3 regions of the Micromonospora sp. NPDC049049 genome follow, and region 2 is predicted to be linked to each of the others. Evidence: predicted binding sites of a transcription regulator. Region 2 holds the regulator's gene; each other region holds the start of a gene.
The links. Region 2 encodes HrcA, which represses chaperone genes, less so after heat shock. Its sites were predicted from a motif close to GGTTNGCACNCTCNNNNNGAGNGTGCNAACC; they were not measured.

Region 1 (10,221 bases), on a different contig from region 2:
CTGCGCCGCCGCCGCGAGGTAGAGGTCACGCATGGTGCCGCCGAAGATGACCATCTCGGGGTTGAAGACGTTCACCAGGTTGGCCACCCCGAAGCCGAGCCAGTCGCCGGCCTGGCGGACCGCCGTCTGGGCCCGGGCGTCCCCGCGGTCGGCCGCGTCGAAGACCTCCAACAGCGCGTCGCGGCCCCGGGCGTCGGAGCGTCCGGCGGCACGCAACAGGCCGTGCTCGCCGATCTCGGTCTCCCAGCAGCCTCGGGACCCGCACTCACAGGGTTTGCCGTCGCGGACCACCTTCATGTGGCCGACCTCGCCGCCGTACCCGCCGTGCCCGGTCAGCCGGCGCCCACCGGCGATGATGCCGGCACCCACGCCGACGTCGCCGTACAGGTAGAGAACGTTGTCACAGCCCGCAGCCACACCTCGTGCGTGCTCGGCGAACGCGGCGACGTCGGCCACGTTGCCCACTGTGACCGGTACGTCGATGCCCAACTCGTCGGCGAGGGCAGCGCCGATCGGCTCGTCCACCCAACCGGTGGTGGGGCCGAGTCGGACCAGGCCGTCGTCCCGGCGAACCATGCCGCAGACCGCGACGCCGGCGCCGACGCAGATCGCGTCCGCCGGCACCAGTTGCTGCATCTCCTTGACCGCGCCGGCCAGCAGCGGCGCGGCCTCCGCGGCCAGCAGCCCGCGCGGCCGGTCCAGATCCCGGCGGTCCAGGACCGCGCCACCCAACCCGATCCGGGCGGCGCGCAGCCGGTCCACCTCCACCGAGTACGCGTACGCGTAGACCCGGGTCGACTCGGGCCGGACGACCAGTGACGGTCGTCCGGCCCGGCCGGTTTCCTTCGGAGCGCCTTCGCTGACCAGCCCCACCGCGGACAGGTCGGCGGTGAGCGCGCCGATGGTGCTGCGGTTGAGGCCCAGCGTGGTGGTCAGCTCGGCACGCGTGGTCGCCCCGTTGACGTGCACGTGCCGCAGCAGGGCCCCGAGGTTCTGCCGTCGGACGTCATCCTGGCTCGGTCCTGGGCGCATGCTGGTGCTACCTCCCGCGCGGTCAGCGGGTGCCGGTGGCTGCCGCGCGGCGGCGGGAGAGCGCGTCGACGCTGGCGGCGAGCAGCAGTACGACGCCCGTGACCACGTACTTGACTCCCGCGTCGTACCCCATCAGGCCCATTCCGTTTTCGATGACCGCGACCACCGCGCCGCCGAGTACGGCGTCGAGGACGCGGCCCTTGCCACCGAAGAGGCTGGTGCCACCGATCACCGCTGCGCCGACCGCGTAGAGCAGTACGTTACTGCCCCCGGTGTTCGGGTCGACCGAGTTGGCCCGGCTGGCCGCCACGATGCCACCGATGGCGGCCATCGAGGAGCAGATCACGAAGACCGAGACCCGGATCCGGTCGACGCCGATGCCGGCCCGGCGGGCAGCTTCGCGGTTGCCGCCCACGGCGTAGATGTGCCGGCCGTAGCTGGTGCGTTGGAGCACGAAGGTCCAGATGATCAGCAGCACCGCGATGATCGGCACCACGATCGGTACGCCCTTGAGTGAGCTGATCAGGACGTTGCGGCTGCGCTCCAGGTTGAGCACGTACACCGCGGTGCCGAGGATGACGGCGAGCCCGCCGATCCGCAGCGCCACCACCGCGAGCGGGTCGGTGATCAGGCCGCGGGCCACCCGGGTGCGGTGGCGCAGCAGTTGCACCGCCGCGTAGCCGATGACCGCGAGGACGGTCAGCCCCCAGCCCAGCGTGGGGGCGAGGTTGCGGTTGGCGATGGCGACCAGCACGTCGTCGCGGACGGAGATGTTGGTGCCCTCTTTGACGAGCAGCAGCACGACGCCCTGGAAGGCGAGGAAGCCGGCGAGGGTGACCACGAAGGACGGAATGCCGATCTTCGCCACGAGCATGCCGAGCGTGGTGCCGATGACCACACCGGTGGCGACGGCGGCGAGCACGGCGACCCACCAGGGGTAGCCGAGCACGGTGACCACATTGGCCAGCACCGCAGCGCAGACGCCGCTGGCGAAGCCGGCGGAGAGGTCGATCTCGCCGAGCAGCAGCACGAAGACCAGGCCCATCGCGATCAGCGTTACCGCCGCGCCCTGGGTGAAGAGGTTGGCGAAGTTGCCGGCCGACAGGAACGACGACGGCCGCATGATCGCGAAGACCGTGCAGAGCACGATCAGGCCGAGGACGGCTGGTAGCGCGCCGACGTCGCCACCGCGTACCCGGCTCAGGTAGTTGCGGAAGTGGCCTCCGATGGTCGGCGTCGGTGTGACGGCGGCGGGGCCGTCCTTCCGCACGGCGGTGGTGGTCATCGGGCGCCTCCTGAGATCGAGTCGGCCGCCTGCGGGCCGTCGCCGTTGCTGCCCGGGTCGGTGGCGAGGCCGAGCCCGCCCGAGCGCCCGGCGGTGATCAGCTCGACCACCTGGGCGTGGGTGATGTCGGTGGTCTTCACCTGGGCGACCATCTGACCGAGGTACAGCGCGGCGATCCGGTCGGAGACGGCGAAGACGTCGTTCATGTTGTGCGAGATGAGCACCACGGCCAGGCCGTTGTCGGCGAGGCGTCGGACCAGTTCGAGCACCTGGGCGGTCTGTGCCACGCCGAGCGCCGCGGTCGGCTCGTCCAGGATGACGAGCTTGCTGTTCCAGAGCACCGCCTTGGCGATGGCAACGGTCTGTCGTTGACCGCCGGAGAGGCTGGACACGTGCTGCCGGAGTGAGGTGACGGTGCGGATGGAGAGCCCCGCCAGGGTTTCGGCGGCGAGCTGTTCCATGGTCGGCTCGTCGAGGACGATGCCGCTGCGCTTCTCCCGGCCGAGGAACATGTTCTGCACGATGTCCAGGTTGTCGCACAGCGCGAGGTCCTGGTAGACGACCTCGATGCCGAGCGTGGCAGCGTCGCGGGGGCTGCCGATGTGCACCGGTTCACCGTTGAACAGGAACTCTCCGGCGTCGGTGGGGTGGATGCCGCTGATGCACTTCACCAGGGTCGACTTGCCGGCGCCGTTGTCGCCGACCAATGCGGTCACTTCACCCGGGTGGACGGTCAGGGCGACGTCGCGGAGCACCTGGACGGGACCGAAGCTCTTGTCGATCCCGCGGAGTTCCAGCAGGGGGGTCGCGGACACGGGGGTCTCCTTCTTAAGGGAGGGTCGGGGCCCGTCCGGCGGGCGCCGCCCGGCACGGGAGGGGTGCTCCCGTGCCGGGCGGCGATGGTCGTTCCGGCGGGTACTGCGGCGTCGGTCAGCTGATGCCGGCTTCGGCGCAGAACTTGGTGTACGCCGCGGTGCAGACCTCTTCCTTGGTCACGTAGCCGTCGGCGATGACGTCCTTGACGCTCTCCTTGTAGATGGCCTTCGGGGTGAGCAGCACCGAGGGCACGTCCCGGTCACCGTCCTTGACCGTCTGGCCGGTGTCCTTCTTCTCACCCTTGGCGAGGGCGATGGCCAGGTCGGAGGCGGCCTTGGCCTCTTCCCGGACCGCCTTGTAGACGGTCATGCACTGGTCACCGGCGAGGATGTTCTGCAGGCCCTCGGTGCTGGCGTCCTGCCCGGTCACCGGCACCTTGCCGTTGAGCTTGTTCTTCTTCAGGATCGAGATGGCCGCGTTGCCGAGACCGTCGTTGGCGGCCAGCACGCCGTCGATCTTGCCGTTGGCCGTGGTGAGCTGCTGCTCGAAGATCGTCGCGGCCTGCGCGTTGTCCCACGCCGGCACCGCGTCCTCAGGGCCCTTGACGTATTCCTTGGAGTCGAACTTCGGCTTGAGCACCGAGTCGTAGCCAGCCTTGAACAGGGTGGCGTTGTTGTCGGTGGGGGAGCCGTTCAGGTACGCCACGACGGGGTTCTTGGCGCCCTTCTCGGTCAGGCACTTCGACAGACCCTCGCCCTGGAGCTTGCCGACGGTCTCGTTGTCGAAGCTGACGTAGTACTGGGCGGAGCCGCCGAGGGTGAGCCGGTCGTAGTCGATGGTGGCGACGCCCTGCGACTTGGCCTTGTCGAGCACTGCCTTGCCGGTGCCGGAGTCCAGGTTGACGATCATCAGAGCGGTCACACCGCTGGTGATCATCTGGTCGGCGATGGTCTGGAAGGCGGTCTTGTCGTTCTGGGCGTTCTGGATGTCGTACTGGACGCCGGCGGCCTTGAACGCCTCCTCCAGGAACCGGCGGTCCGCGGTCTCCCAGCGGGCCGAGGACTTGCTGTCCGGGAGGATCACGCCGATCTTGGGGGTCTTGGCGGAGGCGGCCTTGTCGCCGGAGTCGTCGCCACAGGCGGTCAAGCCGCCGGTCGTGAGCAGGCCCACGGCGGCGATGGTGAGGATCCCCTTACGCATGTGCAGGGTCCTTTCGGAGGTGGGGGAGGTGTTGTTTTGTTGTGTCCGGCAACGTATTTCGCGTCACACCGGCTCCACAAGACCGCGCAGGTGCATAGTTTGTTGGGAGCGATAACAATTCAGCAACGCGACTGTTACTCCGCGGGTATCCCACGGGGGTGTCGACGTAACGACTGTCGTCAGTGGGTCTGCAACGGCGCGGTACAGGCGTCGGTCAGCGCCACCAGATCCGCCGCGGCCAGTTCGAGTTGCAGACCACGCCGACCAGCCGAGACGTAGATCGTCGGGAGATCCAGCGCGGATTCGTCCAGCACTGTGGGCAACCGTCGACGCTGCCCGAGCGGGCTGATCCCACCGCGTACGTAGCCGGTGGCCCGCTCGGCGACCGCCCGGTCGGCCAACGCCGCCCGCTTGCCGCCGACCGCAGCCGCGAGAGCCTTCAGATCCAACTCGCCGGTGACCGGAACGACCGCCACGGTGAGCGCGCCGTCGACGTCGGTCACCAGAGTCTTGAACACGCGCTCCGGTGCCACGCCGAGCGCCACCGCCACCAACGCGCCGTAGTTCGGGGCGTCCGGCGCCACCCGGTACGGATGGGTGCGATGCGCGATGCCCCGCTTGACCAAGAGTGCCGTTGCCGGCGTGCCCTGTCCCGCCACAGCGAAGACGCTAGTCGAGACGGCGCTAGTCGACCGGCCGGCCGATCAGCACCGTCGGTGCGCCGCCGACCCGGGTGAGCACCAGACTCGCCGCTGCGTCCCCGGCCAGCCGCAGGTCCCGCCGGAGCTGCTCCGGGGTGAGCGCCGAACCCCGCTTCAGGATCTCCACCCGGCCCACCCGGCGCTCCCGCAGCAGCGCCCGCAGGCGCTTGAGCGAGAACGGCAACACGTCGGTGATCTCCAGGCAGCGCGCGTACGGGGTGCGGACCGGCTGGTCGGCGTAGAGGTAGGCGATGCTCGGATCGCCCAGGTTGGCGTCCAGTTCGCTGGCCAGTTCGGCCACGAGGTGCGCGCGCACCACCGCCGGGTCCGGGTCGTACAGGTAGCGACGCGGCGGCCCGACCGGCGCCTCGGCGGCACCCGAGCCGGTGAGCTGGTGGCTGCGGGCCTCGCCGCCCCGCTGGCGGTAGAGGGTGGCGCGACGGGGCACCTCCGCCAGCTCACCGCACCAGAGCGCGGCCTCGACCAGGTCGCCGTCCACGCCGACCCACTCGGCCTCCGCCCCGGCCGGGATGAGCGCGTGGTCCAGGCCCGGCGCGACCTTCACCACGGTGCGCGGCACCCGCTCGGCCAACCCGGTGACGAAGTCCCACGGTGGCGAGTAGGCGCGCGGGTCGAAGATCCGCCGCCCGGTGCCGGTGGCGCGGCGGGCCGGGTCGCAGAAGACCCCGTCGACCCTTGCCACGTCGAACCCGGTCGCGTCGCCGCACTCGACGGTGAACAGCTCGGCCAGGCCGGCCGCCTCGGCGTTGGCGGCGGCCATCGCCGCGGTCACCGGGTCAGCCTCCACCCCGTACACCCGGATGCCGGCGCGGGCGGCGGCCAGCGCGTCGGCCCCGAGCCCGCACCCGAGATCGGCCAGGGTCCGCACGCCGGCCGCGTGCAACCGGGCGGCTCGACGGTCGGCGACCACCCGGCGGGTGGCCTGCTCCAGGCCGGGGCGGGTGAGGAACATCCCAGCGGCGGCCGAGCCGAACTTGCCCACCGCCCGGTGGCGCAACTCGGCCTGGGTCAACGCCGCCGCGGCCAACGTCGGCGGCACCCCGGTCGCGCGCAGGGCCGACGCCGCGACCAGTGGATCACCGCCGGCCAGGTCGGCCGCCGCGGTGAGCGCGGCCGACCCCTCAGGGGTACGCAGCGCCGCCAGCTGATCGAGATCCACCCGGCCATTGTCCCGTCCGACTCGGAAAACTTGGCTGGCGGGGCGCGACGCGCTGGCACTCTCCTTGACGGAGTGCTAGCCACGGAATAACCTGCGATTAGCACTCTCACCCTGAGGGTGCCAGCTTCCGGGTCTCGCGACCCGGGTGCGCACGCCAGGCGGACCGGCACCCGCGACGACGGCACCGCCCGGTGGCATGAGGCAGATTGACGCTGGTCAGCCCCGCTGGCCAGCAACGAAACCAGTACCCCAGGAGGGTATGCCCGTGACTACCGCGACCAAGGTTGCGATCAAGCCGCTCGAGGACCGCATCGTGGTCCAGGCGAACGAGGCTGAGACCACCACGGCGTCGGGCATCGTGATCCCCGACACCGCCAAGGAGAAGCCGCAGGAGGGCACCGTCCTCGCTGTGGGCCCGGGGCGCGTCGACGACAACGGCAACCGGGTTCCGGTTGACGTGCAGGTCGGCGACACCGTCCTTTACTCGAAGTACGGCGGCACCGAGGTCAAGTACGCCGGCGAGGAGTACCTGGTGCTCTCCGCCCGCGACGTCCTCGCGGTCATCGAGAAGTAAGCAACCGATCAGTGCCACTGCCCCGGTCCGGCTCGCCGGGCCGGGGCAATGGCGCTTCGAAGGGACATTAATGGCGAAGATCCTGAGCTTCTCGGACGACGCCCGGCACCTGCTGGAGCACGGTGTCAACGCCCTCGCGGACACGGTCAAGGTCACCCTCGGCCCGCGCGGGCGCAACGTCGTCCTGGACAAGAAATTCGGTGCGCCGACGATCACCAACGATGGTGTGACCATCGCCAAGGAGATCGAGCTCACCAACCCGTACGAGAACCTTGGCGCGCAGCTGGTCAAGGAGGTGGCGACCAAGACCAACGACGTCGCCGGCGACGGCACCACCACCGCGACAGTGCTGGCCCAGGCGATGGTTCGCGAGGGTCTGCGCAACGTGACCGCCGGGACCAACCCGGCCGGTCTCAAGCGGGGCATCGACGCGGCGGCCATGAAGGTCTCCGAGGCGCTGCTCGGCAAGGCCGCCGAGGTCACCAGCAAGGAGTCGATCGCGAACGTGGCGACGATCTCCGCGCAGGACTCCACGATCGGCGATCTGATCGCCGAGGCGATGGAGCGCGTCGGCCGCGACGGTGTCATCACCGTCGAGGAAGGCTCGATGCTCACCACCGAACTGGACGTGACCGAAGGTCTCCAGTTCGACAAGGGCTTCATCTCGCCGAACTTCGTCACCGACCTGGAGGGTCAGGAGTCCGTCCTTGAGGACGCGTACATCCTGGTCACCACCCAGAAGATCTCGGCGATCGAGGAGCTGCTGCCGCTGCTGGAGAAGGTCCTGCAGAACAGCAAGCCCCTGCTGATCATCGCCGAGGACGTGGACGGCCAGGCGCTCTCCACCCTGGTGGTCAACTCGCTGCGCAAGACCCTCAAGGTCTGCGCGGTCAAGGCCCCCGGCTTCGGTGACCGGCGCAAGGCAATGCTCCAGGACATCGCGATCTCCACGGGCGCCGAGCTGGTCGCCCCGGAGCTGGGCTACAAGCTCGACCAGGTCGGCCTGGAGGTGCTCGGCACCGCCCGGCGCGTCGTGGTCGACAAGGAGAACACCACGATCGTCGACGGCGGTGGCCAGAAGGCCGACGTCACCGACCGGGTCTCCCAGATCCGCAAGGAGATCGAGGCCTCCGACTCCGACTGGGACCGGGAGAAGCTGGCCGAGCGGCTGGCGAAGCTCTCCGGTGGCATCGCCGTCATCAAGGCTGGCGCGGCGACCGAGGTCGAGATGAAGGAGCGCAAGCACCGCATCGAGGACGCCATCGCGGCGACCAAGGCTGCGGTCGAGGAGGGCACCGTGCCCGGCGGCGGCGCCGCCCTGGTGCAGATCCTCTCGGTGCTCGACGACGACCTGGGCTTCACCGGTGACGAGAAGGTTGGCGTCTCGGTCGTGCGCAAGGCGCTCGTCGAGCCGCTGCGCTGGATCGCCCAGAACGCCGGTCACGACGGCTACGTCGTGACGCAGAAGGTCGCCGACCTCACGTGGGGCAACGGCCTCGACGCCGCCAAGGGCGAGTACGTCGACCTGGTCAAGGCCGGCATCATCGACCCGGTGAAGGTGACCCGCAACGCGGTCACCAACGCCGCCTCGATCGCCGGTCTGCTGCTCACCACGGAGAGCCTCGTGGTGGAGAAGCCGGAGCAGGCCGAGCCGGCCGCCGCCGGCGGGCACGGCCACGGCCACGGCCACGGTCACCAGCACGGCCCGGGCTTCTGATCCGGTAGCGACACCCGTTCCGGGGCGCACCGCCGTCAGGCGGTGCGCCCCGGCTCGTTCCTGCGGGCCGCCAGGTCATTACCGAACGCTGACGTTGTTGGCGACCGGGCGAGATGATCGCGCACACTGGGCCGATGAGCACCACGTCACGGCGGTACGCCGCGTTGGCCGGAATCACCGCCGCCGCCGTCGCGATCGGGATCGCCGAACCGGTCGCGGTGTTGACCGGTCCCCGGTCGGCGCCCCTGGTCGCGGTCGGCGGGGTCGTCGTCGACGCCGTCCCCGAATCGCTGAAGCAACTCGCCATCGACCTCTTCGGCACCGCCGACAAGATCGCGCTGCTGGTCGGCACGGCCGTGTTGCTGGGAGGCTTCGCCGCCCTCTTCGGCGTACTGGCGGTCCGCCGACTGGCACTCGGCCTGGCCGGCATCGCCGCGTTCGGCGCCATCGGCGTGGCAGCCGCGTTGACCCGCTCCGGTGCTGACCTCGCCGACGCGCTGCCGTCCCTGGTCGGCGCCGGTCTCGGCGCCCTGGTGCTCTGGCTGTTCATCGGCGGACCGTTCGAGCTGGACCCCTGGTCCTGGTCACCACCCACGCCGCCCGCTGCTCCGGTGTCCCCGGCAGGGCCGGTGCCGGTGACCCCCGCCGGGCCGACGACGGCGGTCGAAGCGGTCGGGCCTGCCGAAGTGGACCCGGAGTCGCGGCGACGGTTCCTCACCGGCAGCGGAGTGCTACTAGGCACGGCCGTGGTGGCCGGCCTCGGTGGGCGGTGGCTGGCAGGGCGGCGCGGCGTGTCCGCAGCCCGCGACGCGATCCGCCTGCCCGCGCCGGTCGCCCCCGCACCGGCCGTACCGGCGGGCGCGGACCTCTCACTGACGCAGCTCGCGCCGTACGTCACCCCGAACTTCGGGTTCTACCGGATCGACACCGCGCTGGTGGTGCCCCAGGTCGACCCGGACACCTGGCGGCTGCGGATCCACGGACGGGTCGCCAGGGAACGCACCTACAGCTACGCGGATCTGCTGGCCCGACCACTGGTCGAGCGGTACGTCACGTTGGCCTGCGTCTCCAACGAGGTGGGCGGGGACCTGATCGGCAATGCCCTGTGGCTCGGCGTACCCCTGCGGGAACTGCTGGACGAGGTCGAGCCGGACGACGACGCCGACCAGGTCGTCGGCCGCTCGGTCGACGGCTGGACCTGCGGCACCCCCACCGCCGCGCTGCGCGACGGACGGGACGCGCTGCTGGCCGTCGGGATGAACGGCGAGCCACTGCCGGTCGAGCACGGCTTCCCGGTCCGAGTGGTGGTGCCGGGCCTCTACGGCTACGTGTCGGCCTGCAAATGGGTGACCGAGCTGGAGCTGACCCGGTTCGCCGACTTCGACGCGTACTGGGTGCCGCGCGGCTGGTCCCCCCAGGGGCCGATCAAGACCCAGTCCCGGATCGACACGCCCAGGGGACGTAACCGGCTGACCGCCGGCCCGGTGACCGTCGCCGGGGTGGCCTGGGCGCAGCACCGGGGCATTCGCCGAGTCGAGGTACGCGTCGACGACGGCCCGTGGCAGGAAGCTGCGCTGGCCCCCACCGTGTCGGTGGACACCTGGGTGCAATGGTCCTGGCGCTGGGACGCCACACCTGGCGAGCACCGACTCCAGGTCCGCGCGACCGACGCGACAGGCGAAACCCAGACCGAACGTACGCAGGACGTCGTCCCGG
Region 2 (10,221 bases):
CGCGGGCGGTCCACTCCAGGTCGCCGAAGCGGACCCGCTTCACGCCGTGGTCCTGGGCGTGTGAGACCAGCCAGTGCGCGTACCGCCAGCCGTCGCGCTGGTCGCCCGGAGTCACCGCCAACCCGGTCTGGTCGGTCGGGTCGGTGCCCTTGAGCCCCCAGTCCAGCACCAGATTGCGGGTCAGTTGCGCGGCCGCGGCCGCACCGTGCATCGCCGGGGTGCGCCCCACGGTGCAGGCGACCGCGCCGCTGGCGTCGCCGAGCAGGGCCCGGCTGAGCACCTCGGAGTCGTCGGCCCACTTCTGGTACGCCTCGGGGAACGCCGAGCGCTGCACCCGCTGGGCGGCGTCGGTGACGCGCATCTTCTCCCAGCCGCGCACCTTCTTGAGGGCCGCGTAGAACCGGTTCGCCGCGTACCGCGGGTCGCGGATCTGCGCCGGGGTGCCCCAGCCCTGGCTCGGCCGCTGCTGGAACAGGCCGACCGAGTCGCGGTCGCCGTCGGCGAGGTTGCGCAGCCCGGACTCCTGGTACGCGGTGGCGAGCGCGACCACGACGGCCCGCTCGGGCATTCCGCGCTTCGCGCCGATCGCCGCGATGGTCGCCGCGTTGGCCATCTGGTCGGCGTCCAGCGCGACACGTCCGTCGGCCTGCACCGTGCACTTGCGTGCCACCAGCGGCAACCTGAGGTTGTCGCCGACCTGTCGTACGACGAGCCAGATCGCGATCACGGCGACGAGGATGAGCACCACTCCACCCGCCACGGTTGCCCGAGTTCGCACCCACACCCCCAGATCGACAGTCCGACAAGCGTACGTCCCCGCAGGCCCCTTCCGGGTCGTCCGAGCGGTTCGGGCCCGGCCTGGCCGACTCCGACCGGTTCGGGGCCGGCTCCGCTGCCGCGTACCGGTTGGCGACGTTCCCGCTCCGGTCGCGATCTCACCTGCCACGCCCCTCCGACCCGCAGGGCTGTCGTGCGCGTCACCGGGTACGCGGTATCGGGAAGCGATTGACCGGTCAAGGACTTAACTCGGTTGACATATCAATCCGACCTACCGCCGCAAAGCCGGGCGCGTTGGTCATTGAACGAGGAGGAGTTCCATGGGAACGCTTGATGGCAAGGTCGTGCTGATCACCGGCACCGGCGGGGGCCTGGGCCGCGTCGCGGCGCTGACCTTCGCCCGCGAGGGCGCGAAGGTCGTCGGGGCCGACCTCCAGGTCGCGGGTAACGACGAGACCGTCGAACTCGTCCGGCGCGCGGGCGGCGAGATGACCGGCATCGCGCCGGTCGACCTCACCGACCCCGAGCAGGTACGCAAGCTGGTGGACGACGCCGCGGCCGCCTATGGCGGGCTCGACGTGGTCTACAACAACGCCGCCGCGCTCCGCTTCGGCCCGATGCCCGACTTCTCCGTGGAGGACTGGCGCTACACCATCACCGGAGAACTCGACATTCCGTACTTCGTGTCGAAGTTCGCCTGGCCGCACCTGGTCCGACGCGGCGGCGGCGTCATCATCAGCGCCGCCTCCATGGCCGGAATGATCGGCGGCCACGTCCCGCCGATGGTCGGTCACACCGCCGCGAACGCCGGCATCATCGGCATGACGCGACAGCTCGCCCTCGAAGGTGCGCCCCACGGCATCCGCGCGGTGGCGGTCAGCCCCGGGCCCACCCTCACCCCGGCCAGCGAACGCGACCTCGGTGACAACCAGGAGGCGCGGGACGCCATCACGGCCAAGACGCTCCTCAAGCGCTTCGCGCGCCCCGAGGAGGTCGTCGAGCTGGTGGTCTTCCTCGCGTCCGACCGGGCGTCGTACATCACCGGGGCGAACTACCCGGTCGACGGCGGCGCGACCGCCTGGTGACCCGACCCGCGCTGACCGAATCGGAGTCCGGGGCGCCGCCAACCGAAGGCGGCGCCCCGGACGCCCTAGTCGGAGTCGCCGTCCAGGGCGGGCACCCATCGAGCCGGCCGACGTTCGCGGAACGCGGAGACCCCCTCGAGCCCCTCGTCGGAGAGGAAGTAGCCCGTCGAGACGGCGGAGAGTCGGGCGAGGTCGGCGCGCAACTCGGCGGTGCCCGGTCGACGCAGCAGTTCCTTCGCGCCGGCCAGCGCACCGGGGGCGCCGCGCACCAGCGAGTCGCAGTAGCCCCGTACCGCGTCGTCCAACCCGTCCGCCGGGACCGAGGCCGTCACCAGGCCGACCTCGACGGCGCGGCGGCCGTCGAAGGTGTCCCCGGTCAGGTACAGCTCGGCGGCGGCGCGCGGGTGCAGCCGGGGCAGCACGGTCGCCGAGATCACCGCCGGGATCACCCCGATGCGCACCTCGGTGAACGCGAAGGTCGCCTCGTCGGCGCAGACCGCCAGGTCGGCGGCGGCGATCAGGCCCAGCCCGCCGGCCCGCGCCGGTCCGCCGACCCGGGCCAGCACCGGCTTCGGGCACTCCCAGAGCGCCGCGAGCACGTCACCCAGCATCCCGGCCGGCACCGTCCCGCTGGCGTATGCAGCAGCGGTCTCCTTCAGGTCCGCGCCGGAGCAGAACACCGGGCCGGTGTGGTCGAGCACGATCACTCGCACCGCCTCGTCGGCGACCGCGTCCGCCAGCCCGGCCAGCAACTGGGTCATCAGGGCGGTGGAGAGGGCGTTGCGGTTGTGCGGGCTGTCGAGCGTGAGGGTGGTCACCCCACGGGCCGTGGCGACCCGCACGAGGACGTCGGGAGAGGTCATGCCGGGCACACTAGTGGCCATGCCCGGCGTCCTTCCAGATGGTGAGACCGTCCCCGTCGACGGATCGTTGCCCGCCACCGCCACCGCGGCGGTCGGCGCGCGCGGCTTCGGCGTGTACGTGCACGTGCCGTTCTGCGCCAGTCGCTGCGGATACTGCGACTTCAACACCTACACCGCGGCCGAACTGGGCGGCGGCGCGAGCCGCGAGGGGTACGCGGACACGGTGCTGGCCGAGCTGAGGCTCGCCGCCCGGGTGCTCGGCGACACTCCGCCGCCCCGGGTCGACACCGTCTTCGTCGGCGGCGGCACGCCGACCCTGCTCCCCGCCGACGACCTGGCCCGCATCCTCGACGGCATCGACAGCACGTGGGGGCTGGCTGCCGACGCCGAGGTGACCACCGAGGCCAACCCCGAATCGGTCACCCCGGAATCGTTGAAGCTGCTGCGGGCTGCCGGCTACACCCGGATCTCGCTGGGCATGCAGTCCGCCTCCCCGGGGGTGCTGGCGATCCTGGACCGCAAACACAGCGCCGGCCGGGCCACCGCCGCCGCCCTGGAGGCCCGCGACGCCGGGTTCGAGCACGTCAACCTGGACCTGATCTACGGCACCCCGGGGGAGCGTCCCGAGGACTTCGCCGCCTCGCTGGAGCAGGTCGTCGCCGCCGGGGTGGACCACGTCAGCGCGTACGCCCTGATCGTCGAGGACGGCACCCGGCTCGCCGCCCGGATGCGGCGCGGCGAGCTGGCGTACCCCAGTGACGACGTGGCCGCGGACCGCTACCTGGCCGCGGAGGCCGCGCTCGACGCGGCCGGGCTCTCCTGGTACGAGGTCTCCAACTGGGCCCGGACCGAGGAGGCCCGCTGCCGGCACAACCTGCTCTACTGGACCGGCGCGGACTGGTGGGGGCTGGGGCCGGGGGCGCACAGCCACGTCGGCGGGGTCCGCTGGTGGAACGTGAAGCACCCCTCGGCGTACGCCAAACGGTTGGCCGCCGGGGAGTCTCCCGGCCTGGCCCGGGAGGTGCTCACCGTCGACGAGGCGCACATGGAGGACGTGATGCTCCGGCTGCGGTTGGCCAGCGGTCTCCCGCTGGCGGTGCTCGACGCGGCCGGCAGGGCCGGCGCCGAGCGGGCCCTGGCCGGCGGTTTGCTGGCAGCCGACGACTACGCCGCCGGCCGGGCGGTGCTCACAGTGCGCGGGCGGCTGCTCGCCGACGCGGTCGTCCGCGATCTGCTGCCCTGAGTGGCCCACCGCTCCGGGACCGGGACGGCGGTGAATCGGGCCGGCCGGGGGAGCGGCCGGCCCGGTTCACTTGATGAAGCTGGCAGTCATCGGGTAGCGGTACGGGGTGCCCTCGTTGGCCTTCATGCCGGCGATGATCCCGAACAGGATCTGGATCACCACGACGGCGATGCTGGGCAGGAAGAGCAGGCACCAGCTCACGAAGAGCAGTACGAACGCGATGATCGACCAGAGGATCTGGAAGTTCAGGGCGGCGAGGGCGTGCGCCCGGACGGTCGGCGACTGCTGGCCACGGGCCAGGTAGGCGATCAGCGGGGCAACGAAGCCCAGCGGACCGAAACTGACCAGCGCGCCGAGCGCGCCGCCGAAGTGCGCGACCAACGCCCAGGTCTTGTCCTCGTTGTTGGCGTAGCCACCGCCGGGGCCGCCGTAGGCCCCACCGGCCGGGTAGCCACCGGGCGGGTAGCCGCCGGGCGGGGGATAGCCCCCGGGCGGGGGGTAGCCGCCTGCCGGAGGGTAGCCGCCTGACGGCGGTTGGTCACCGGTGGGCGGCGGATAGCCACCGGGCGGGGGATAGCCGGCCGGGCCGGGCGCCCCGGACAGTGGTGCGGTGGGCGGCTCGGCCGACGGGTACGGCCCGGGGGAGGTGGGCTCCGGCGGGTAGTTGCCGGGGTCGCCCGACCCGGGAGGGCGAGGAGGTTCAGTCATGGATGTCACGGTAGGTGCCGGTGGCAACGCCGCACCAGAGCGACTTCGCCTCCCAGTGCGGGCCGATCGGCCCAACAGGGTGTCGTGGGCCGCACCGAAGGGTGGCCGTTGATCATCGCGTGGGCGGGCCCGCCGACGTAGACTGGCACTCGCTACAGTCGAGTGCCAGGACGGCCCGGCCGGCCCAGAGCGCCGGCGGCCGACGTGCGACAGGAGGTGCGGAGGATGGGTCTCGACGACCGGAAACTCGCCGTGCTCCGCGCCATCGTCGAAGACTACGTCTCCACCCAGGAGCCGGTCGGCAGCAAGGCGCTGGTCGAGCGGCACCAGCTCGGGGTCTCCCCGGCCACGGTCCGCAACGACATGGCCGTGCTGGAGGAGGAGGGCTACATCCGGCAGCCGCACACCAGTGCCGGCCGGGTGCCCACCGACCGCGGCTACCGCCTCTTCGTCGACCGGTTGTCCCGGGTCAAACCGCTCAGCCCGGCCGAGCGCCGGGCCATCGAGCGCTTCCTGGTCGGCGCGGTCGACCTCGACGACGTGGTGCACCGCACGGTGCGGTTGCTCGCCCAGCTGACCCGACAGGTCGCCGTCGTGCAGTACCCGAGCCTGGCCCGCTCCTCGGTGCGTCACCTGGAGCTGGTGCCGATCTCCACCACCCGGCTGATGCTCGTCATGATCGCCGACACCGGGCGGGTGGAGCAGCGACTCGTGGAGCTGCCCGGCCCGGTGCCCGCCGACGACGTCACCGACCTGCGCCGACTGATCAACGAGAAGCTCGCCAACGCCCGGCTGTCCGAGACGCCCCCGCTGGTGCAGGCGCTGGTCGAGGAAGCGCCGCCCGGCCTGCGTCCGACCATGACCACGCTCGCCACCGTCCTGCTGGAGACGCTCGTCGAGCGGCACGAGGAGCGGATCGCCCTCGCCGGCACCGCGAACCTCACCCGGGGCGGCCTGCTCGACTTCCAGGGCTCCCTGCGGCCGATCCTCGAAGCTCTGGAGGAGGAGGTCGTGCTGCTCAAGCTCATCGGTGAGACAGAGCCGAGCACGACCCGGGTGCTGATCGGCGACGAGAACGAGTTCGACAACCTGCGAGCCGCCTCGGTGGTCAGCACCGGGTACGGCCCGGGTACCACCATCCTGGGCGGCCTGGGGGTGCTGGGGCCCACCCGGATGGACTACCCCGGCAACATCGCCACGGTCCGCGCCGTGGCACGCTACGTGGGCGAGTTGCTGGCCCAGAACTGATTGGTCAGGGCCGATGCGGCCGGCTGCGGCCGCCGACCGGCGCAACGCGAGACGAACATGAGGACACGGAACGCAGTGGCCAGGGACTACTACGGCATTCTCGGTGTGAGCCGGGAAGCCTCCGATGACGAGATCAAGCGCGCCTACCGCAAGCTGGCGCGCCAGTTCCACCCGGACGTCAATCCGGACCCGGAGGCTCAGGAGAAGTTCAAGGACATCAACGCCGCGTACGAGGTCCTCTCGGACGACCGTAAGCGGCAGATCGTCGACCTGGGTGGTGACCCGCTCGCCCCTGGTGGCGGCGGTGCCGGCGGCCCGGGTGGCCCCGGAGGCGCTGGCCCGTTCGTCGGTTTCCAGGACATCATGGACGCGTTCTTCGGCGGTGCCGGAGGTGGCGCCCGTGGCCCCCGGCCGCGTACCCGCCCTGGGGCCGACGCGATCCTGCGGCTCGAACTCGACCTGCACGAGACGGCCTTCGGCGTGGAGGCCCCGATCACCGTCGACACGGCGGTGCTCTGCACCACCTGCTCCGGCGCCGGCACGGCCGCCGGCACGCACCTGGCGACCTGCGAGGCGTGTGGTGGTCGGGGCGAGGTGCAGTCGGTGCAGCGCACCTTCCTCGGCCAGGTGGTCTCCGCCCGGCCGTGCACCGTGTGCCAGGGCTACGGCACCACCATCCCGCACCCCTGCCCCACCTGCGCCGGCGACGGCCGGGTGCGGACCCGCCGTTCGCTGACCGTCAAGATCCCGGCCGGTGTCGAGGACGGCATGCGGATCCGGCTGGCCCAGCAGGGCGAGGTGGGCCCCGGCGGCGGCACCGCCGGCGACCTCTACGTGGAGATCCACGAGCGCCCGCACGACGTGTACTCCCGCAAGGGCGACGACCTGCACTGCCGGGTCACGGTGCCGATGACGGCGGCGGCGCTGGGCACCCGGCTGACCATCAAGACGCTGGACAGCGAGGAGACCGTCGACGTCAAGGCCGGCACCCAGCCGGCCAGCACGCTGCGACTGCGCGCCCGGGGCGTGCCGCACCTGCGCGGCACCGGCCGGGGCGACCTCTACGTCCACCTGGACGTGCGGACGCCGACCAAGCTCGACCCGGACCAGGAGAAGATGCTGCGCGACTTCGCCAAGACCCGTGGTGAGGAGGTCGCCGAGCTGTCCAAGCAGGGCGGCTTCTTCTCCCGGATGCGCGACGCGTTCAACGGGCACGCCTGAGGTGTCCGCGCCGCTGTTCCTGGTGGAGGCGCTGCCCACCGGCGACGCGCTGACCCTGGACGGCCCGGAGGGGCACCACGCCGCGACAGTGCAGCGGTTGCGCGTCGGCGAGGAGCTTCTGCTCGCCGACGGCCGGGGTGGCACGGCCGCCGCCGTGGTCACGGCCGTCGGCCGGGGCAGCCTGGAGGTCACGGTCACCTCCCGGGGGTACGCGGACGCGCCAGTACCCCGACTGGTGACGGTGCAGGGCATCGCCAAGGGCGACCGGGGTGAGCTGGCCGTGCAGGCGATGACCGAGGTCGGGGTGGACGAGATCGTGCCCTGGGCGGCATCGCGTTCGGTGACCCAGTGGCGCGGCGACCGGGGCGTACGCGCCCGGGAGAAGTGGGTGGCCACCGCACGGGAGGCGGCCAAGCAGGCCCGCCGGCCGTGGCTGCCGGTGGTGGCGGGTGCGCCGGACGAGTCCACCGCCACCGTTGCCCGCCGGATCGCCGGTGCCGCCGTCGGGTTCGTGCTGCACGAGGAGGCCGACGACCGGCTCACCACCGCCGAGCTGCCCTCCACCGGCGAGATCGTGCTGGTGATCGGCCCGGAAGGTGGCATCGCCCCGGCCGAGTTGACCGCCTTCGTCGAGGCCGGCGGGCGACCCGTACGCCTCGGGCCGGCCGTGCTGCGCACCTCCACCGCCGGGGTGGCGGCCCTCAGCGTGCTCGCCGCCCGCCTCGGCCGCTGGTGACCGTTCAGGGCCTCGGGAACACCGGTACGACCTCCTCCTCCGGCCCCAGGTCCAGCCCAGCGTTTCCGATGATCTGCGGGTCCGGTGCGCCGACCACAGCGGGGTCCTTGCCGGTGTAGTCGAAGCGGTGCAGCACGTGCCGCATCGCCTCGAGCCGGGCCCGCTTCTTGTCGTTGCTCTTCACCACCGTCCACGGCGCGTCGGCCGTGTCGGTCCAGAAGAACATCGCCTCCTTGGCCTCGGTGTAGTCGTCCCACCGGTCGAGTGAGGCGATGTCCATCGGAGACAGCTTCCACTGCCGGACCGGGTCGACCTGACGGATCGCGAACCGGGTGCGCTGCTCGTTCTGGGAGACGGAGAACCAGAACTTGACCAGCCGGATGCCCGAGCGCACCAGCATCCGTTCCAGCTCCGGGGCCTGCCGCAGGAACTCCAGGTACTCCTTGCGGCTGCAGAAGCCCATCACCCGCTCCACGCCGGCCCTGTTGTACCAGGAACGGTCGAACAGCACGATCTCGCCGGCCGCCGGCAGGTGTGCCAGCCAGCGCTGGAAGTACCACTGGGCGGCTTCCCGCTCGTCCGGCTTGGCGAGCGCCACCACCGACGCGCCACGCGGGTTGAGGTGCTCCATGAAGCGTTTGATGGTGCCGCCCTTGCCGGCCGCGTCCCGGCCCTCGAAGAGGATCACCAAACGCTCGCCCGACTCCTTGATCCAATCTTGGAGCTTCAGCAGCTCGATCTGGAGCAGCCGCTTGTCACGGTCGTACTCGTCGCGGTCCAGTCGCTCGTCGTACGGGTAGTCCTCGCGCCAGGTCTCGACAGGGGTGCCGTCGGGGCGGAGCAGGACAGGGTCGTCGTCGTGGCCATCGGCCACCCGGTAGTCGGCGGTGAGGTCCAGCAGCGCGGAGTCGGCCATGTCGGTGAGACTTACCCGCCCACGAACCGTCAACCACATCCCTGGCCAGGTGATTTGCCGCTGGCGTTGACCTCAGCTGCGCAGGTAGGAGGCGCCGTTGAGGTCGACGATCGTGCCGGAGGCCCACTCGGCCTGCGGCGAGGCCAGCCAGTGCACGGCCGCGGCGATCTCCTCCGGTCGGCCCACCCGGTCGAACGGGCTCTGCGCCCGGATGGCCACGCCCTCCTCACCGCGCAGGTACTCGGTGACCATGTCGGTCGCCACGAAGCCCGGCGCGACGGTGGCGACCGCGATGCCGTACGGCGCGAGCGCCACAGCGAGGGACTGGCCCAGCGCGTTGAGCCCCGCCTTGCTGGCCCCGTACGCCGGCTGGTGCGGCTCGCCGCGGAACGCGCCACGGGACGAGATGTTGACGATCCGCCCTCCGCGTTCGCGCATGTGCTGGGCGGCGCACCAGATGGCGTTGCCGGCGCCGGTCAGGTTGGTCTCCAGCACCTGCCGCCAGCGCTGCTGCCACTCCTCGTACGAGGCACCGAAGATCGGGTGCGGGTCGTCGCGGTCGCCGTACGTCCCGGCGTTGTTGACCAGCACGTCCAACCCGCCGAGCAGTTCGGCGGCCCGGTCGACCATGACCCGGACCGCGTCCGGATCGGTGAGGTCGGCGCGAACCACCACGTGCCCGGTGCCCGGAAGCTGCGCGCGCAGCTCCTCGGCCGCCTCGGCGGAGTCCCGGTGGTGGATGGCCACCCGGTCACCGCCGGCTGCGAACGCCTCCGCCACCGCGCGGCCGATCCCGCGCGAGGCCCCGGTCACGAGTACCGCCCGATCCGTCATGCCGGCCATCCTGCCTCAGCGTGCCTTCCCCGCGAACAGGCCGGTGGCGGTCCCCGCGCCGGAGTGTCCCCGGCCCGTTGGTCCCTACACTGCTCCGATGGGATCCGACTGCCTGTTCTGCCGCATCGTCGCCGGGGAGATCCCGGCCACAGTGGTCCGGGAGACCGACACCACGCTCGCCTTCCGCGACATCGACCCGAAGGCGCCGGTGCACATCCTGGTCATTCCGAAGGAGCACTACGCCGACGTCGCCACGCTCGCCCAGGGTGACCCGGCGCTGGCCGCCGACGTGCTGGCGACGTCCGCCGCCGTGGCCGAGGACGAGGGGCTGCTCGGCGACGGTTTCCGGCTGATGTTCAACACCGGCGCGTACGGCGGACAGGAGGTGTTCCACGTGCACGCGCACCTGCTCGGTGGTGCGCCGCTCGGCCCGATGCTCGCCCGGGACCTGGCGTGACCCCAGGGGCGGTACCCGGCTCACCGGTGGATGAGCACCTGGCCCGGTTGGTCCGGCGGGTGCAGGCCGAAGCGCGGGTGCCGGCGGTCTCCGCGGCCCTGCACCGGGCCGACCGACCGCTCTGGAGCTGCAC
Region 3 (10,221 bases), on a different contig from region 2:
CCGCCACATGGCCGGGTAGCCGTCGGCGCCGAGCAGCGGCAGGTCGGCGGTGCGCGACGAGCGAGCGCCACCGAGTCGACGAGCGGCCCGGTCGACCACGTCGGACGCCATCACCCGGTACGTCGTGTACTTGCCGCCGGCGACCAGCAGCAGCCCGAGCATCGGCTCGAAGACCGCGTGCTCCCGGGAGAGCTTCGAGGTCGAGTCGGCCTCGCCGGCCAGCAGCGGGCGCAGCCCGGCGTACACCCCCTCGATGTCGGCGGTGGTCAGTGGCCGTTCCAGCACGGTGTTGACCTGCTGGAGGAGATAGTCGATGTCGCGGGCCGAGGCGGCCGGGTGGGAACGGTCCAGCCGCCAGTCGGTGTCAGTGGTGCCGATGATCCAGTGCCCGCCCCACGGGATGACGAAGAGCACCGAACTCGCCGTACGCAGGATGAGCCCCGTCTCGCCGGTGATCGCCGAGCGGGGCACCACCAGGTGCACCCCCTTGGAGGCGCGCACCCGGATGCCGGGTCGCAGGCCGACGTCGTTCAGCATCCGGGACATGTCGTCGCTCCACACACCGGTGGCGGCGATGACGGTGCGGGCCTGCACCTCGAACTCCGCGTCCGGCGAGCCCGGTGGCGCCTCCAGGTCCCGGACGCGGACGCCGGTCACCTCGCGGGCCTGCCGGATCAGCCCGACGGCGCGGGCACTGCTCACCACTGTGGCGCCGAGGCTGGCCGCGGTGCGGGCCAGTGTGACAACCAGCCGGGCGTCGTCGACCTGCCCGTCGTAGTAGCGGATCGCCCCGGCCAGCGCGTCGGCCCGCAGACTCGGGAAGATGCGCCGGGCGCCTTCCCGAGTCAGGTGACGGTGCAGGGGCATCCCCCGACCACCGCCGAAAATCCCGGCGAAGGCGTCGTACGCGGCCACCCCGGCGCCGTAGTACGAGCGCCGGAAGACCCGGGCCGGCAGGTCCCGCAGGCCCCGGCCGGCCGGCAGCGGCACCATGATCGGCACCGGGCGTACCAGGTGCGGCGCGAGCCGCGTGGCCAGCAGGCCGCGCTCGGTGAGCGCCTCGTGGACCAGGTGGAACTCCAACTGCTCCAGATACCGCAGGCCACCGTGGATGAGTTTGCTGGACCGGCTGGAGGTCCCGGCGGCAAGGTCACGTGCCTCGACCAGCGCCACCTTCAGGCCACGGGACGCAGCGTCCAGGGCGGCACCGGCTCCGGTCACCCCGCCCCCGATGACCAGCACGTCGAAGCGCTCGGCACGCAGTCGACGCAGGTCGGACGCACGGCGGACCGGTGAGAGCTGACCGGCGACGGATCGGGAGACATTGGGGTCGCGCACCTGTCCACCGTAACCGTCGAGCCACCGTGTCGACATTCGCCGCCCGCCCCGCACCGCGCCTACCTGCTCCGGAGCGCACGACACGTCCCGCCACCCGATCCCGGCCGACCCATCGCAGATCTTGGACAGTTTCCGTCATCACGTGACGGAAACTGTCCAAGATCTGCACGCTTCCTCGACGCCTCGGAACCCGACGGTCGGGTCGAAACCCTTCCTCGTAGTCGTAAGGTTCTCGGATGCAAGGTCAACCTGCGTACCAGGGTCCCAGCAACCGCAGTTCCCCGTGGCCGGTGGTCGCGGCCGTGCTGGTCGGCTGCTGGACGGTTGCGGTCACCGTTGGCACCCAGACCGGGGGCTGGCTCACCGATCAGGTGCTGCTGGGCTTCGGACGGGACCGGCTCGGCTGGCTCTGGCCGGTGCTCGGCCTGGCCACCGTCGTGCTGGTCGGCACGCCCGCCCTCCTGCTGGCAGTCCTGCCCCGGTCGGGCGCGGTCCGGGCCACCGGGCGGGCCTGGTTGATCGGGGCGATCGCGCTCGGCGTGTTCACACTGCTGCGGGCCGTGCCACCGGTGCACCACGAGGCGTACCTCGCCGCGCTGGCCGCCGCCGCAATGCTCAGCGCGCTCGCCGTGCGCTGGTCGGCGCGCCGATGGGCGTACCCCGGGCTGGTTGGCTCGGTCGGCGGCCCGGCACCCACCGGAGGCGGCGACACCACGCGGCCCGAGGCCACCGCAGGCGGCGACACCACGCGGCCCGAGGCCACCGGAGGCGGCGACACCACGCGGCCCGAGGCCACCAGAGACGGCGACGCCACGCGGCCCGAGGCCACCGGAGGCGCGGAGTCGGTCGGACGGCGCGTGCGCCGTATCGGCCCGGTGCCGCTGCTCGCGGTGGCCGCCGGGTTGGCGCTGCTGCTGCCGTGGGCGTGGCTTGGTGCGCTCGGTGGCCTCCTGGAGACCGCTCTCGCGCTGGTGGCGGCCGCCGCGCTCGGGGTGCTCGCCGCGACACTGCTGGACGCCCCCTTCTGGGCCCGGTTCGCTGTTGGGCGACCACCCCGGCCGGCTCGGCTGGTGCTGGTCGGCGGTCTGGTCGCCGGGGTGGCGTTGCTGCTGCTCGCGGCCGGGACCGGGCAGTCCGGCGCGCAGTTACCCGCGCTGCTGACAGTGCCGCCGGTGGGTTTCGCGCTGGCCGCGCTCTGGGCCGCGACCTGGCGGCCCACCGCCGAGCCGGCCGAGGCCGAGCCTCGGGCCGCGACCCGGCAGCCCACCGCCGACCCGGCCGAGGCCGCGCTCTGGGCCGCGACGCGGCGGCCCACCGCCGAGCCGGCCGAGGCCGTGCGCGCCGGCCGAGCGGCGACCGGCTGGCTCGTGGGCCTGGCCGCGCTCGGCCCGCTGGCCTTCACCGACCCGGAAGAGATCAGCCTGCTGCTGGTCGGCACCCGGGACATCCCGTTCTGGGTGGCGGCCGCCGCCGGCGTCGGGCTCGCCGTCGCGGTCCTGGTCGCCATCGGGTACGCGGTGCTGCTCGCCCGGCCGACGGCACGCACCCCGAGCAGGCGGATGGCAGCGGTGGCGGCCGTGGTGCTGCTGGTGGCGTTCGGGACTGTCGACCTCGGCCCCGGCCAGCCGGGCCTGTACGGCGAGCGGCTGTTCGTGGTGCTGCGTACGCAGGCCGACCTGAGCGGTCTCCCGGCCGCCGCGCCGGGCCGGGCCGGACGGGACGCCCGCGCGGCGGAGGTCTACCGGCGGCTGGTGACGACCGCCGAGCAGAGCCAGGGCGACCTGCTCCGGGGGTTGAACCGGCTGCGGCTCGACCCGGTGTCGTACTACCTGGTCAACGCGGTCGAGGTGGACGGCGGCCCGGCGGTGCGGGCCTGGCTCGCCCGCCGACCGGAGGTGGCACGGGTGCTGGTCAGCCAGCGCCTGCGACCGTTGCCGGCCCCGGCCGGGCAGAGCCGGGGCACCCTGCCCAAGCCGACCGGCCCGGAGTGGAACATCCGTCAGATCGGCGCCGACCGGGTGTGGTCCCAACTCCGGGTCACCGGCGCGGGCATCGTGGTCGGCAGCTCCGACTCGGGGGTGGACGGCGGCCATCCGGCGCTACGTGCCGGGTTCCGTGGTGGGGACGACTCCTGGTTCGACCCGTGGGACGACACCCGGAGCCCGACCGACAAGGGCGGGCACGGCACCCACACGGTGGGCAGCGCGGTCGGGCGGGACGGCATCGGGGTGGCCCCGGACGCGCAGTGGGTGGGCTGCGTCAACCTGGACCGCAACCTCGGCAGCCCCGCGCACTACCTGGACTGTCTCCAGTTCATGTTGGCGCCCTTCCCGGCCGGCGGCGACCCGTTCACCGACGGCCGTCCGGAGCGCGCCCCGCAGGTGCTGACCAACTCGTGGGGCTGCCCGCCCATCGAGGGTTGCGACCAGCGCGTTCTGCGGCCGGCCACCGCCGCCCTCGACGCCGCCGGGATCTTCGTGGTCGCCGCAGCCGGGAACACCGGCCCGTGGTGCGCGTCGATCGACGATCCGCCCGCCCCCTACCCGGACGTGCTGACAGTGGGCGCGGTGGACGACCAGCGGCGCGTCGCCGAGTTCTCCTCGCGCGGACCGGTGCCGGGCGGCTCGGGTAAACCGGACGTGCTGGCACCGGGGGTGGGTGTGGTGTCGGCCATGCCGGGCGGCACCTACGCCAAGCTGGACGGCACGTCGATGGCGACCCCGCAGGTGGCCGGGGTGGTCGCCCTGATGTGGTCGGCGAACCCGGCGCTGGTCGGCGACGTGACCCGGACCCGGCAGATCCTGCGGGACACCGCCACTGAGGTGACGCCCACCTATCGCTCCGACAGTCCCTCCGACGCCTGCGGCGCTCCGGCGAACGTCACCGGCGCCGGCCAGGTCGACGCCTACGCCGCCGTTCGCGCCGCCCAGGGGTGATCGTCGCCCCACGGGTGGGGTGCGGCTCGACATCCGGTGATCTAGGGTCGGCGACCATGGACGCCGAGATCACCGTCACCGAGCTGACCGCCGACCTGGTCACCAGCGTCGTGCAGCTCTGCCAGCAGGCGCTCGACCTGCCCGAGGACTCCGCCGAGGCGGCTTCCATAGTGGACGTGCTCTGGACCCGGGCCGCCGCCGCCGACCGGCCCGTGGTCGGGCTGGGCGCGTACCGAGGTGCGGACCTGGTGGGGGTGCTGATCTGCTCGGTGTCGTCGGTCGAGCCGGGGATCGGGCACGTCGACCTGGTCGCGGTCCTTGCGGATCAGCGGCGTCGGGGCGTCGGCCGGGCGCTGCTCCAGCGGGCCGAGCGGGTGCTCGCCGACCGTGGGGCGACCGAGGTGCTGCTGGCCGGGAACCCGCCGTACTACGCGTGGCCGGGGATCGACGTCCGCTACACGCCGGCGGTCTGCGCCGCCCTCGCGCTCGGCTACCAGCAGGACCGGACCGCCTGGAACATGACCGCGGACCTGTCGTACGACGGGTCGCCGGCACTGCGGTCCACCGAGGCCACGGAGCGGCGGCTGGCCGACCAGGGCGTCACGGTACGCCGGGCGGAGCCGGCGGATCTTCCGGCGCTGACCGCGTTCGCCCGGTCCACCTTCGGCGGCACGTGGGACGGCGAGCTGGCCGGGTCGGTGGGGCGCGCCGACGCCGGTTGCCACCTGGCGGAGCGCGACGGCGAGGTGCTCGGCTTCGCCGCGTACGGGTCGTCCCGGCCGAGTTGGTTCGGGCCGATGGGCACCGCACCGGCAGCGGAGGGGTCGGGCATCGGTGGGGTGCTGTTGCGGCGCTGCCTGCGCGACCAGCGGTCGGCGGGGCTGGACCGGGCACAGATCGGCTGGGTAGGACCGGTGCCGTTCTACTCGGGCAGCGCGGGTGCGCGGATCGAGCGGGTCTTCTTCCTGTACCGGCGGACCCTGTCCGGGGGATAACCGGGGCAAACAGGACATGGATTCATTCGCCCGCATCGGCCAACGACGCCCCCTACCGTTTCGGTAGAGGAGGCAGCCATGACCACGGATGACAACCAGACCGAGGACGGCCCGCCGATCACCTGGAAGCCGGTGGGTGAACTCCCGGGCCAACTGCCGTTCGACAGGCTCGACTACGGCGACGCCGAGCAACTGGCCGAGATGACCACCGACGGCGAGCCGCCGGCGGCCGAGGAGTCGCAGGAGATGGTGGACGCGCCGATCCAGCTGCTCCCGCCGTACAACCGGGCACAGAAGCGGCGCAACCAGCGCCCACTGCCGACCTGACGACGAACGGGGCGGACCGCGTCAGCGGCCCGCCCCGTTCGGTGTCGGAACTGGACTCAGAAGTCCATGTCCCCGCCACCCGGGCCAGCCGGGGCAGCCGGGGTCTTCTCCGGCTTGTCCGCGACAACAGCCTCGGTGGTGAGGAAGAGCGCCGCGATGGAAGCGGCGTTCTGCAGCGCCGAACGCGTCACCTTGGCCGGGTCGATGATGCCCGCGGCCAGCAGGTCGACGTACTCGCCGTTGGCGGCGTTCAGACCGTGACCCGCTTCGAGGTTACGGACCTTCTCCACCACGACGCCGCCCTCAAGGCCGGCGTTGACGGCGATCTGCCGCAGCGGGGCGTCCAGCGCGACCTTGACGATGTTCGCACCGGTCGCCTCGTCGCCGACCAGGTCGAGCTTGTCGAAGGCGGTCTTGCCGGCCTGCACCAGCGCGACGCCACCACCCGGGACGATGCCCTCTTCGACGGCCGCCTTCGCGTTGCGAACGGCGTCCTCGATGCGGTGCTTGCGCTCCTTGAGCTCGACCTCGGTGGCCGCGCCGACCTTGATGACCGCGACGCCGCCGGCCAGCTTGGCCAGCCGCTCCTGCAGCTTCTCGCGGTCGTAGTCGGAGTCGCTCTTGTCGATCTCGGCCCGGATCTGGTTCACCCGGCCCTGGATCTGCTCGGCGTCACCGGCACCGTCGACGATGGTGGTCTCGTCCTTGGTCACCACGACCTTGCGGGCGCGGCCCAGCATGTCGACGCTGGCGGCGTCGAGCTTGAGGCCGACCTCCTCGCTGATGACCTGGCCACCGGCGAGGATGGCGATGTCGGTCAGCATGGCCTTGCGGCGGTCACCGAAGCCCGGCGCCTTGACGGCGACCGACTTGAAGGTGCCACGGACCTTGTTGACCACCAGGGTGGCGAGGGCCTCGCCCTCCAGGTCCTCGGCGATGATCAGCAGCGGCTTGCCCGACTGCATGACCTTCTCCAGGATCGGAAGCAGGTCCTTCACCGACGAGATCTTGCTGTTGGCGATCAGGATGTACGGGTCGTCGAAGACGGCCTCCATACGCTCCGGGTCGGTCATGAAGTAGGCCGAGATGTAGCCCTTGTCGAAGCGCATACCCTCGGTGAGCTCCAGCTCCAGCCCGAAGGTGTTGCTCTCCTCGACGGTGATGACGCCTTCCTTGCCGACCTTGTCCATCGCCTCGGCGATGATCTCGCCGACGGTGCTGTCGCCAGCGGAGATGGAGGCGGTGGAGGCGATCTGCTCCTTGGTCTCGACGTCCTTGGCGAGCTTGGACAGCTCCTCCGAGACGCTCGCGACAGCAGCCTCGATGCCCCGCTTCAGGGCCATCGGGTTGGCGCCGGCGGCCACGTTGCGCAGGCCCTCGCGAACCAGGGCCTGGGCCAGGACGGTCGCCGTCGTCGTGCCGTCGCCGGCAACGTCGTCGGTCTTCTTGGCGACCTCCTTGACCAGCTCAGCGCCGATCTTCTCGTACGGGTCCTCGAGCTCGATCTCCTTGGCGATGCTCACACCATCGTTGGTGATGGTGGGGGCACCCCACTTCTTCTCGAGCACGACGTTGCGGCCCTTGGGGCCGAGGGTCACCTTTACGGCGTCGGCGAGCTGGTTCATGCCCCGCTCGAGGCCGCGGCGAGCCTCTTCGTCGAAAGCGATCATCTTGGCCATACGGCGTTGTCCTCCTGGACACTCACGGGCCACCCGAGATGTGTGCCCCGGATGGGCCGCCTGGTGTGCGCACCTAGGGACGTCGCCACCTGGCGACGACGACGTCCTTCGGCCGGGCCGGATAGCCCGCGACGACCGGCCATGTGCTGCCCCGGTGTCTCCACACCGGCACAACCTGGCCCCACCGTCCCGACCGTTGGCACTCACGGTATGCGAGTGCCAATGACTTGTTTAGCACTCTCCCCTGCCGAGTGCAAGCACGATGCCGCCGCTCAGCCGAGTTCCGCAGCCAGTCCGGCGCTGTTCACCGGCGCCTCATGGGCACGCTGCTCGACGTACGTGACCAGCAGACCGACCATCTGCGCGAGATGGGCCGGCAGGGCCAGCACGGCGGTGATCCCGATCACCACCACCGCCCCGGCCGCGGTACCCGCCGAGGAGAACGGGTCCGTTCCGAGCGCGCCGGTGCCGATCCCTTCCAGGGCACCGGGGATCAGCGTGCCGACGATCACGGCAACGGCCACCAGGGCCACCCGTCCGAGCAGCAGGCCGAGTCGGTCGTGGAACATCCGGAACGATCGACCGATCGGGTTGTGCCGTTCGAAGAGATAGACCGGGCCGGCCATGCTCAGCGCGAAGGCCAGGTAGATGCCCGGCAGCACGCAGAAGCAGACACCGACGCCGATGAGCAGACTGACCAGCAGGGTCCACGCCCACAGCCCGAGTGCCCGGCGCAGGCCGTAGCGCAACGCGGACTCCAGGCTGGCCGGCTGACCGGCCGCCTGCTGGGTGATCACCCAGGTGCCGGCAGCCCACCCGACGGCCTGCACCAACCCGACGACCAGGCTGCCGCCGAGCAACAGGACCAGGAGGCTCAGCAGTTCGGCGACGAAATTGTCCGGCAGCGCGGGGGTCGACGTCGATCCGGCCTGGGCGGACCACTTCGCCGACGGGTCCAGCCCGAGGGAGACCACCGAGAGCACCGCCGCGGGCAGCACCTGGGTGAGCAGCATGATCGGCACCAACTGCCGCCAGCCCCGGCGCAGCGCTCCCCCGCACCGGTTGAACCAGCCGCCGATACCCGCGCCGGGTGGCGTGACCAGGGCGTCGTTCGGGTCAACCCCGTAACCGGGCGGATACCAGCCGACCGGCGGCCCCGGGTACCACGGCTGCCCGCCGTAGGGACCCGACCCGGGCGGGTAGCCCCCGGTGGGCGGGAACGCCCAGCCCTGCGATGGCGGGGCCGCACCCCAGGCACCCTGCGCGGGATCCCACCCGGGCGGCGGACCGGCGGGGCCGGAGGACGGGCGAACCGGGGGCGTGCCCGGCCCCCAGCCGGGCGGCGGACCGGCGTGACCGGGGCTGCCGGCGGGCGAGGACGGGTCCGGCTCCCCCGACCCGGAGGACGGAGTGTGCGGGGGTGGCTGGTCGGTCATGAACGCTCCTCAGCATCGGCTGGAACGGTTCACGATCTTCCCGGGTGCACGCCAGTGCCGCAGCCCCGACTCACGGGGCCGATCGGCCAGGAAGCTCAGTCGATGACGCGTACGTGCTCTGCCTGTGGGCCCTTCTGGCCCTGGGTGATCTCGAACTCGACCCGCTGACCGTCGTCCAGCGCCTTGTAACCGTCCATCTCGATCGCGGAGAAGTGGACAAAAACGTCCTGCCCGCCGTCGACGGCGATGAAGCCGTAGCCCTTTTCGGCGTTGAACCACTTCACGGAGCCCTGTGCCACTGTGCACTTCCCTCACTCTGCCCGGCGTTGCCTGACTCGGCGCACGGCACGGCCGGGCGCCCCGGACCACCGACTCAGCGATCGATGACCGCCATTGAAGAAGGTGACCGAAATCGCACGCTACACGAGGACTGACGGCCGCGCACTGCCACAAAACAGACACACTCCGAGGCGCACCGGCCGCGCTGATCGGCCGGGTTCCCGAGCCACCAAATTCGCCCGCGTCATTGCGAAATGGAGGGACGGTCGCCGGGCGACCCCGAGATGACGGCGATCGGGCCCAGCTCGCGAAACGCCACCCCTGCCCTGTGGTAGGCATGCGGACATGACCACCGACATGGGCCCGCCGGCAGTGCGGCTCGCGGAGATCCGCCGGGTCCGGCCGGAGGACGCCGCCCGGATGCGGGCGCTGCGCCTGGAGATGCTGGCCGACGCGCCGTTGGCCTTCCTGGAGACCCTGGCGGACGCGGCGGCCCGACCGCACAACGAGTTCGCCGCCCGGGTCGCGTACACCTCGGCCGGTGCCGGTAACGCGCAGTTCGTCGCCGACCCGGGCGGCCGGCTGGTCGGGCACGCCGGTGGTACGACCCACCCGAACGAACCGGGACTGACCGTGATCTACGCCGTGTACGTCACGCCGACCTGGCGCGGCAGTGGCCTGCTCGGCGAGCTGATCGACGGGGTGGCCGCCTGGTCGCGGGCCTGTGGCCGGCCGGAACTGCTGCTGGAGGTGGTGGTCGGCAACGACCGCGCCTACCGCGCCTACCAGCGCCTGGGCTTCAAGGACACCGGGGTACGGGTCCCCCACCCGAACATCCCAGCCCTAACCGAGCTACAGATGCGCCGAACAGCCTAAAACCAAAAACTCATCCCAAGGCAGAACCACCCTGATGCCCCCCAAAAAACCGGAAGCGTAAGCGACAACCGTGTCCACGTCAGGGTTTCCGGGGCAGCCCGACCCGCGCAGGGATCAAGCCTGACCGCCCGAAGCGGGTCGGGCTGCCCCGGAAACCCCCACCGCAACTAAAGATCAAACATGACGCCGCGACTGCACGATCCGGAACCGGTTCGCCACATAAGCCCCGTCGGTCAGCGCCGAGTTGGCCGCCGCGTTGGCTCCACTGCCGTGGAAGTCGGAGAACGCCGCCGACTGGTTCACGAAGACACCGCCGGTGAGGTTGCAGGACAGGTGCACCCCGACCTCGACCGCC

Region 1: groES (co-chaperone GroES) is a predicted target of HrcA. The motif match lies at 6,310-6,340, and genes of this name have one in related genera.
Region 3: groL (chaperonin GroEL) is a predicted target of HrcA. The motif match lies at 7,470-7,500, and genes of this name have one in related genera.

The regions. Positions count from the first base shown of each region.
Region 1 covers NZ_JBEZEX010000016.1:48,677-58,897, forward strand. Annotated here, with positions in the region: gene AB0B68_RS17940 (ROK family protein) at 1-1,032, opposite strand, end outside; gene AB0B68_RS17945 (ABC transporter permease) at 1,055-2,317, opposite strand; gene AB0B68_RS17950 (ATP-binding cassette domain-containing protein) at 2,314-3,132, opposite strand; gene AB0B68_RS17955 (substrate-binding domain-containing protein) at 3,248-4,333, opposite strand; gene ybaK (Cys-tRNA(Pro) deacylase) at 4,513-4,992, opposite strand; gene AB0B68_RS17965 (methyltransferase domain-containing protein) at 5,018-6,214, opposite strand; gene groES (co-chaperone GroES) at 6,474-6,788, shown strand; gene groL (chaperonin GroEL) at 6,859-8,505, shown strand; gene AB0B68_RS17980 (molybdopterin-dependent oxidoreductase) at 8,640-10,221, shown strand, end outside.
Region 2 covers NZ_JBEZEX010000043.1:5,875-16,095, forward strand. Annotated here, with positions in the region: gene AB0B68_RS29295 (hypothetical protein) at 1-784, opposite strand, end outside; gene AB0B68_RS29300 (SDR family NAD(P)-dependent oxidoreductase) at 1,098-1,862, shown strand; gene AB0B68_RS29305 (enoyl-CoA hydratase-related protein) at 1,928-2,725, opposite strand; gene hemW (radical SAM family heme chaperone HemW) at 2,745-3,968, shown strand; gene AB0B68_RS29315 (DUF4870 domain-containing protein) at 4,035-4,676, opposite strand; gene hrcA (heat-inducible transcriptional repressor HrcA) at 4,902-5,924, shown strand; gene dnaJ (molecular chaperone DnaJ) at 6,000-7,145, shown strand; gene AB0B68_RS29330 (16S rRNA (uracil(1498)-N(3))-methyltransferase) at 7,147-7,881, shown strand; gene ppk2 (polyphosphate kinase 2) at 7,886-8,797, opposite strand; gene AB0B68_RS29340 (SDR family oxidoreductase) at 8,870-9,631, opposite strand; gene AB0B68_RS29345 (histidine triad nucleotide-binding protein) at 9,729-10,088, shown strand; gene AB0B68_RS29350 (serine hydrolase domain-containing protein) at 10,115-10,221, shown strand, end outside.
Region 3 covers NZ_JBEZEX010000001.1:262,807-273,027, reverse strand. Annotated here, with positions in the region: gene AB0B68_RS01250 (glycerol-3-phosphate dehydrogenase/oxidase) at 1-1,374, opposite strand, end outside; gene AB0B68_RS01245 (S8 family serine peptidase) at 1,575-4,274, shown strand; gene AB0B68_RS01240 (GNAT family N-acetyltransferase) at 4,331-5,269, shown strand; gene AB0B68_RS01235 (hypothetical protein) at 5,348-5,596, shown strand; gene groL (chaperonin GroEL) at 5,653-7,275, opposite strand; gene AB0B68_RS01225 (hypothetical protein) at 7,548-8,711, opposite strand; gene AB0B68_RS01220 (cold-shock protein) at 8,807-9,010, opposite strand; gene AB0B68_RS01215 (GNAT family N-acetyltransferase) at 9,336-9,866, shown strand; gene paaN (phenylacetic acid degradation protein PaaN) at 10,041-10,221, opposite strand, start outside.